DNA from 2 places in the Paenibacillus sp. genome. Region 2 is predicted to be linked to the other one. Evidence: riboswitches for the same ligand, from Rfam matches in the RefSeq annotation. Region 2 holds a riboswitch; the other holds the start of a gene.
What was found. Region 2 has a riboswitch for S-adenosylmethionine ahead of metA (homoserine O-acetyltransferase MetA). Riboswitches for the same ligand answer to the same signal wherever they lie in the genome.
Positions count from the first base shown of each region.

Region 1: linked by a shared signal. The riboswitch ahead of VE009_RS15855 (methionine ABC transporter ATP-binding protein) and the one ahead of metA (homoserine O-acetyltransferase MetA) in region 2 are both predicted to bind S-adenosylmethionine.

Region 1 covers NZ_DASQNA010000030.1:196,412-200,827, reverse strand. Annotated here, with positions in the region: gene VE009_RS15865 (MetQ/NlpA family ABC transporter substrate-binding protein) at 1-570, opposite strand, end outside; gene VE009_RS15860 (methionine ABC transporter permease) at 608-1,267, opposite strand; gene VE009_RS15855 (methionine ABC transporter ATP-binding protein) at 1,264-2,274, opposite strand; SAM riboswitch class I at 2,357-2,472, opposite strand; gene VE009_RS15850 (phytanoyl-CoA dioxygenase family protein) at 2,655-3,545, opposite strand; gene VE009_RS15845 (extracellular solute-binding protein) at 3,615-4,416, opposite strand, start outside.
Region 2 covers NZ_DASQNA010000007.1:268,180-272,595, reverse strand. Annotated here, with positions in the region: gene VE009_RS02315 (MBL fold metallo-hydrolase) at 1-158, shown strand, start outside; gene corA (magnesium/cobalt transporter CorA) at 213-1,148, opposite strand; SAM riboswitch class I at 1,487-1,612, shown strand; gene metA (homoserine O-acetyltransferase MetA) at 1,714-2,667, shown strand; gene VE009_RS02300 (aminotransferase class I/II-fold pyridoxal phosphate-dependent enzyme) at 2,688-3,848, shown strand; gene mqnC (cyclic dehypoxanthinyl futalosine synthase) at 3,943-4,416, shown strand, end outside.

The DNA of each region.
Region 1 (4,416 bases), on a different contig from region 2:
GAGCTTCTTCGGGTTGTCGACGATGTCGGCGACCGTCGCTGCGACGCCGACGCCATCCTTCAGCGTCAGCAAGCCGTTCGCCGCCAGCAGCGCCAACGCGCGGCCGCCGTTCGTGGCGTCGTTCGGGATCGCGACGATCGCTCCTTCCGGCAGCTCGTCGACGCTCTTCACCTTCTCGGAGTAAGCGCCGAACGGCTCGATGTGCACACCGCCGACGTTGACGAGATCCATATTGTTATCCGCGTTGAACTGGTCGAGATACGGCACGTGCTGGAAGAAGTTCGCGTCCAGCTGCTTCTCGAACACTTGCACGTTCGGCTGCACGTAGTCGGTGAACTCGACGACTTCCAACGCTACGCCCTGCTCTTCGAGCTTCGGCTTCACGAAGTTTAAAATTTCGGCATGCGGGACCGGCGTAGCGGCGACCTTCAGCGTGACCGGCTCCGCCGGCTGTTCCGCTGCTTGACTTGGCGCTTCTTCCGCAGCAGGCTGCTGCGCGTTGCCGCCGCCGCAAGCCGTCAGCGCGACGGCGAGAACGAAAGCGGCGGAAGTGATAAACCATTTTTTCATTTTGTTTCTCTCCCTTTTTCTTTTTTATATATGGAATCTACTTTCGGCTGTAGCGAGCGACGAGGCGATCGCCGACCGTTTGCAGAATAACCACCAAAATTAAGAGCAAAATAATGGTAACGATCATGACGCCGGGGTTGAATCTCTGGTACCCGTACCGAATCGCGAGGTCGCCGAGGCCGCCTCCGCCGATCATGCCCGACATGGCGGTGTACGCGACCAGCACGATCGAGGTGATCGTGACGCCTCCGATCAAGCCGGGGCGCGCTTCGGGCAGCAGCACCTTCGTGACGATTTGCCACGGCGACGCGCCCATCGCTTGCGCCGCTTCGACGACGCCGCGGTCCACCTCGCGCAGCGTCTGTTCCACGATTCGCGCGAAGAACGGCGCCGCGCCGATGACGAGCGGCGGAATCGTCCCTTCGACGCCGATGGACGTCCCCATGACGAACCGCGTGAACGGAATGAGCGCGATCATCAAAATGACGAACGGCACGGAGCGAAGCACGTTAATGATTCCCGACAGCGCCGCGTACAGCGGGCGGTTGTCGAGCAGCTGCCCCTTCGAACACAGGAACACCAGCACGCCTAACGGCAAACCCAAAGCTACCGTAAATACGGTCGAAATGCCGAGCATCGTCAGCGTGTCCAGCGTCGCCTGCAGCACGTCTTCCCAAGGGATCGGCTTCCCTCTCATAGCAGCACCTCCACTTCCAACCCGCGCTCCCGAAGGGCGTCGACGGTGCGCCGCGCGGCGGGCTCGTCGCCGTGCAGCTCGACGATGAGCTGGCCGTACGGGATTCGTTTCATGCGGGATATCGAGCCTTGCAAAATGCTGAAGGACATGCCCGTCTCCTTCACCGTCTCGAACAGCACCGGCGCGTAAGTCTGTTCGCCTTGGAACGTTACGCGCAGCAGCATGCCTCGGGCGGCGCCTTCGGCTTTGCCGAACGTCGCCTGCTCGATCTCGGCCGCCTGCGAGACGAACTGCTTCGTCGTCGGATGCTGCGGACGCAGGAAGACGTCGACGACGGCCCCGCTTTCGACGATCCGTCCGCCGTCGATGACGGCGACGCGGTCGCAAATCGAGCGGATCACCTGCATTTCGTGCGTGATGAGCACGATCGTCAGCCCGAGCTTCTCGTTAATGTCCAGCAGCAGCGAGAGGATCGACTCCGTCGTCTGCGGGTCGAGCGCGGACGTCGCCTCGTCGCACAGCAGGACGTACGGATCGTTGGCGAGCGCCCTCGCGATGCCGACGCGCTGCTTCTGACCGCCGGACAATTGAGACGGGTAATGTCCCAAATGCGCCTGCAGCCCGACGAGCTCCGCCAGCTCCCGCACCCGCTCCCCGATGCGCTCCTTCGGCGTCTTCGCGAGCCTCAAAGGAAAGGCAATATTGTCAAACACGGTGGCCGAGGACAGCAGATGAAAATGCTGAAAGATCATGCCGATTTTCTGGCGCTGCGCCTGCAGCTCCTTCGGCGTGCAGGAGGACAGCTCGACGCCGTTCACGGTGACCGTACCGGACGTCGGCGTTTCCAATCCGTTGATGCATCGGAGCAGCGTGCTCTTCCCCGCCCCCGAATGGCCGATGATGCCGAAAATTTCGCCCGGCTTCACGGACAAATCGATCTCGCTCAGCGCTTCGAACGACTGGTCGCCGATGCGGAACGTTTTGCTTACGTTACTGATCTCTATCAATTCGGTTCCCGATTCTCCCTTCCGATGAAAAGTAAAAGCCCCGTCTCTACAAAACGAGACAGGGCGAATAGGCGAGTTCCCCATCTCATCTCTCGGAACGACTACGTTCGCTCCGAAGGAATTGGCACCGGACGTCCGCTTGCGCGAACCGGTTGCCGGGCTTCATAGGGCCTGTCCCTCCGCCACTCTCGATAAGACTGATAATGATATTCAATTAAAAAGACAAATAGTAATATAAAACATATTACACGGGACGTCAATAGCGTTCGTACTAATGCCGCGCCCTAAGACCGCTCCAAATGATTCCACTTGACGCTCCATTCGAAACAAAGCCCGCCGACGCGAAAGGCATGCATCGGCGGGTTCTGCAAAATAACGGATTAATATTTGTCCTTCTTATATACGGGGTACGGATACGTCTCGTCGTCGAACGCTCTTCCTTCCCAAGCGAAGAAGTTTTCGAACAGCGGCTTCGCCGTCGGCCCCAGCTTCTCGGCCAAATTCAGCTCTTCGTACCAGTTCTTAAACTGCTCCAGCCGTCTTCTCCCCACCGGGAAATCCGTCCGCGCCAGAATATAATGGAACGCGCGCCGTTTGGAGCCGCCGTTCGCTTCCCCTTTCGCTTTGCCCCGATGCAGTACGGCTTGATGCATGAACAGCACCTCGCCCGGCTCCAAGACGCAAATTTCTTCGTTCGAAACTTCCTCCACCGTGCCGTACTTGGCGTTCTCCTCGTCCGTGAGCGGCCTGCGGTGCGAGCCTTTGACGACCTTGAAGCTCTCTTCCCGGTACAGCGCCGTATTGAACTGAAGCCAGCCCGGCGGGATGCCGCCGTCGGTGGAATACACCTCTTGTCTTCCGTCCCGGTGCCAAGCGAGGTCGTAGTCCACGTGGACGGGGGACCATAACGCCTTCAGCCCGTAGATTCCGATATCCGGTCCGAGCAAGCTGCGGAGCGAGTTGATCAGCTTATCGTTATTCAAATAATCGGTGAAAGCCGGCTCGTATAAATCCGGATGCAGCAGCCAATCCGCCCCCCAATATTCCGTGACTTCGCTCTGCGTCGCGCCCGGCTTCGTTTCGATCTTGTTGCCCGATTTGGCCCCGATGACCCGCGAGTTGTATTTCTCGGGGCCGGGGTAAGCGCGCACCTTCTCCACCATGCGCTCGTACGCTTCGCGATAGGCTTCCAGTTCCTCGGGCGAAATCAATCCCTTCAGAACTAAAACACCGTCTCGGTAATACGTTTCCTTCTGCTCTTCGGTCAACATGTGGCATTCTCCCTTCGCGTATATCAATATGGATTGTGAACTCAGCGGTTGCGGGACAGATCGCAGGCGTCACTTCACAGCGGCGAGATAAGCGCCGAGCTGCGTTTTCACTTCGGCGAACACCTTCTCTTGGCCGGCTTGCTTCGCCGCGGTCCGGTACTCCTCCAGCCACTTGTCGACATCGTCGACGAGGCCCAGCTCGAGCAGAGGCAAATATTTCGTCTTGGCGCTGTTGACGGCCGCCATTTCGTTCGCGATCGGTCTTTCGTCGATGCGAAGGCCCAAGGAAACCGGCTGCACGGTTCTGCCCTCCCGCGATGCGGCGATCACTTTGACGATCGGGGGCTGCGTGGTGGCGGTGCGTTCGTGCTCGCCCTTGACGCCCCAAGAACCGCCGGTGCCGAACCGGTATTTTTCCTGGTTGGGGCCGGGCTCCCATTGATCCTCGCCGACCGGACTCCAGTGTTTCCCCTTAATGCCGAGCCTCATCAGGTTGTTGTATTCCTCGTCGAACTTCATTTTGTCGAGCAGCATGAACGCTCGTTCTTTATGCTTGGAGCCGGCGGCGACCGCCATGCCGTCGGAGGTGTAGCTGCCGATCATCAGCTTTCTGCCTTCCGTCAGATCGTATATTTCGGGCTTCCATTCCGGATGCGTCTTCTCGACCGACTGCTGCGTGACCGCGAGCGTGCCGATATTCCACAGCAGCGAGGCGGACGTGCCGTTCTCGAAGGCGTCCCGCGGAGCGGTATTGTTGGCGACGGCGTTTTTGGACCAGAACCCGCGGTCGGCCCAATCCTTCATTTTGCGAACGAACGCTTCGTACGCTTCCGATTCGTGCAGCCACTGCAAATCTTCCGCGCGAATGTCC
Region 2 (4,416 bases):
GTCAAATGACAAGGAGGGTGTACGGGGACGATAGCGGATCGGGCAAACGATTCATGGAGTTTCAGGTTACTTTGGCGAGATTGATCCATCTGGAACGCATGGGGCGAGTGAAGGGTGTCGAAAGGGAAGGGAAGGTTGTTTTTACGCGGGTTCCCTAGGAAGATCCGCTATGGGCCCGCTCGCGAACGCGCATAAAAAAAGAGCGGCTGCGTTCACAGCCACTCTTTCTTGCGGAATAATGCGAACATGCCGACGGCGAGCAATGCCATAACGATGATGAGAACGATGGCGAAGTGAGGATACTGCTCCCCGGGCAAGTTCATCAGGTTCATCCCGTACACGCCGGTAATGAACGTCAGCGGGATGAAGATCGTCGTCACCGCGGTGAACACGCGCATGATTTCGTTCGCGCGGCTCGCGATGCTCGACTGGTACGCCTCGCGCAAGTTGCCCATCAGGTCGCGGAACGTATCGAACGATTCCGTCACCTTCACCGCGTTCTCGTGCATGTCGGCGAAATATTTCTGCAAGGTGCCGTCGATGAGGCGCAGCTCCTTGCGCGCCAGCATGCCGATCACTTCCTTCTGCGGCATGAGCACCTTTTTCAAGTATAAGATTTCGCTGCGCAGACCGATGATTTCGTTCAAGTGCGTCTTGCGCGTATGCCGGAGAATGTCCTCCTCCAGCTTCTCGATTTTGTCCTCGATCCGGTCGGCGACGTTGAAGTAGTTATCTACGATCAAATCGGCCAGGTGATACAGGAAGCGGTCGGGGGAATCGACTTCCTCCTCCCACAGCACGGGCTTCACGGCCCGCAGCTCGTTCACCTTCTGCCGCGTGACGGTAATTATGAAATGTTTCCCTAGGAAAATGTTGACGGCGCGGAAGAAAAACTCCTCGTCGTCGAAACGAATGCTGTTCACGACGATAAAATAATGGCCCTCGTGAATTTCCAGCTTCGGACGCTGCTCCTCCTCCTGCAAGCAGTCCTCGACCGCCAGCTCGTGAAGATGGAAGAGCGGCTGGAGCGTCTCCAGCTCTTCGGGGCTCGCATCGATCCAGTAAAAGCCGTTCACCGGCTGAATGAGCGCTTCGGCCACGTTCTCGACCAACGTGAAGACGCCTTTTTGAACCAATCTCACTTTCATCGCGGTTCTCCTCCTCCAGGCTCGAGGAACGCGGGGCCGAAAGCGAGCCGCGGCAGCGATTTAACGAGCGCGCGCCGGCACGTGCCCTGCGTTCCCAAGATGCAAGTTTATTCGTTTGTCAAACTGGAACCGTCGGGGTCGATCGCCGTCCATGCACGCTGTCACCTCGATACGCGAAAACTTCCGTCGCAGCGCCCGTTTCCGGGCGTTCGCGGAGTACTCGATTAGTATACTCTTGTCCTCCGAACGTTTCAACCGGGTACGGCTTCCCTCTTGACTTCGGGCTTGTTTCTCCGTAACATTAGATCTAGTCGAAACAAGAATCGAATAAGAACGCACTCTTATCAAGAGCAGGTGGAGGGACTAGCCCGATGAAACCCGGCAACCGACACGGAGGAACGCAGCCGCGATCTTCCTGCACGGTGCTAATTCTTGCGGAAACGCATGTTTCTGAGAGATGAGAGAAGGACGTTGCAGATACCGAACGCCTTTCTCTCCGTATGAGAAAGGCGTTCTTCCTTTTCTCGTTCCGGACCCCCATCCCAAGAGCAAAGGAGTCATCCGCATGCCGATCAAAGTACCGGACCATTTGCCGGCCAAAGAAGTGCTCTCGAGCGAAAACATCTTCGTCATGGACGAATCCCGCGCGTTTCAACAGGACATTCGTCCGTTGCGCATTATCATCTTGAACCTGATGCCGACGAAAGAGACGACGGAGACGCAGCTGCTGCGTCTGCTCAGTAATACGCCGCTGCAGGTCGAGATCACGCTGCTGCATCCGGAGACGCACCGGTCGAAAAATACGTCCGTGGAGCATCTGGAACTGTTCTACAAAACGTTCAACGACATCCGCCACGAGCAATTCGACGGGCTTGTCATTACGGGCGCGCCGGTCGAGCATTTGCCGTTCGAGCAGGTAAACTATTGGCGCGAGCTGCAAGACATTATGAACTGGGCGAAGCGCAACGTAACGTCGACGATGTACATATGTTGGGCCGCGCAGGCCGGACTGTATCATCATTTCGGCGTTCAAAAATATGATATGCCGCAAAAAATATTCGGTGTGTTCCCGCACGTCCTGACATGTTCGCACGTGAAGCTGACGCGGGGCTTCGACGAAATGTTCTTCGTGCCGCAGAGCCGCCACACGGACGTTCGCCGCGAGGACATCGAGCAAGTGCCGGAGCTCGACGTGCTGTCGGTGTCCGAAGAAGCGGGCGTCTACCTCGTCGCGTCGAAAGACGGCAAGCACGTGTTCGTCACGGGCCATTCGGAGTACGACGCCGACACGCTGAAGTGGGAGTACGAGCGCGACGTGAAAAAGGGAATGGAGATCGCCGTTCCGAAAAACTATTTCCCGTCCGACGATCCGACGCGCGAGCCGCGCTCGACGTGGAAGGCGCACGCCAATCTGCTGTTCTCGAATTGGTTAAACTACTACGTATACCAAGAAACGCCGTACGAGCTCGGGCAAGCGAAAGAAGACGAAAGCTTCGTGCACGCAGGCGCATACATCTAACGAAGGAGCCAATAAACCCAATGAAGCATATCGAAAGCCGTCTGGCGCAAATCGGGTCGCTCGAAGACCCGCAGACGGGGGCCGTCAGCTACCCGATTTATCACGCGACCGCGTTCCGCCACCCGAAGCTCGGACAGAGCACGGGCTTCGACTACGCGCGAACGAAGTCTCCGACGCGCAAGGTGCTGGAAGAGGCGTTCGCGGACCTTGAGTCCGGCGACGCCGGCTTCGCATGCAGCACCGGCATGGCCGCGCTGCAGACGATTTTCATGATATTCTCCTCGGGCGATCACCTGCTGGTCAGCTTGGATTTGTACGGCGGCACGTATCGGCTGCTCGAGCAAATCATGAGCCGCTTCGGCGTAAGCGCGACGTACGTCGACACGAACGATCTGGACGCGTTGGAAACGAACTATCGCGAAGGGGCGACGAAGGCGGTCTTGATCGAAACGCCGACGAACCCGCTCATGATGATTACCGACCTCGAGCGCGTCGCCGCGTGGGCGAAGAAGAAAGGCCTGATCACGATCGTCGACAACACGCTGCTGACGCCGTATTTCCAGCGTCCGCTCGAGCTCGGCTGCGACATCGTCATCCACAGCGCGACGAAGTATCTCGCAGGCCATAACGACGTGCTGGCGGGACTCATCGTGACGAAGGGCGAAGAGCTGTCGCAAAAAATCGCCTTCCTGCACAATTCGATCGGCGCGGTGCTCGGACCGCAGGACTCCTGGCTGCTCATGCGCGGGCTGAAGACGCTCGCGCTGCGCATGGCGCGCCACCAAGAGAACGCGCTGAAGCTGTCGGCGTGGCTGTCGGAGCATCCGATGGTGGCGGAGGTGTTCTATCCGGCGCTGCCGTCGCACCCGGGGCACGACATCCAGAACAAGCAGTCGTCGGGCAATACGGGCATATTCTCGTTCAAAATGAAAGACGCCCGCACGATCGAGCCGATCCTGCGCCATATCAAGCTGATCGCCTTCGCGGAAAGCCTCGGCGGCGTCGAGTCGCTCATGACGTATCCGGCGGTGCAGACGCACGCGGACATTCCGAAGGAGATACGAGACAAGGTCGGCGTGGACGACCGGCTGCTTCGCTTCTCGGTCGGCATCGAGCATGCGGACGATTTGATCGAAGATTTGCGGCAGGCGTTCGAAGCGGCCGCGGCGGAGCTCGCCTAGTTCAGGAAACGATTCGCAGCCGCCCCGTTCTGTCTTCCGAACAGATTTAGTGGTAGAATGATAGGAAGTCAAGGGACTGGGGAGGAACGAAGAAATGAGCATAGATGCCATATTGGATAAAGCGCTTCGCGGCGAGCGGCTGACGATGGAGGACGGACTCGCGTTATTCGCTTCCGACGAAATCGAGAAGATGGGCGCGGCCGCCGATCAAATCATGAAGAAATTTCATCCCGAGCCGATAACGACGTTCGTGATCGGCCGGAATGTGAACTATACGAACATTTGCGACGTATACTGCCGATTCTGCGCGTTCTATCGGGCGCCGGGCTCGGAAGAAGGCTACGTGCTGCCGAACGAGACGATCTATCAGAAAATCCAAGAAACGATCGACGTCGGCGGCACCGAAATCCTGATGCAGGGCGGTACGAACCCGAACCTCCCGTTCTCGTATTATACCGACCTGCTGCGCGGCATTAAGGAGCGGTTCCCGCACATTACGATGCACTCGTTCTCGCCGGCGGAAATTCGCAAAATGGCGGACGTGTCGGGCCTCAGCGTCGACGAAGTC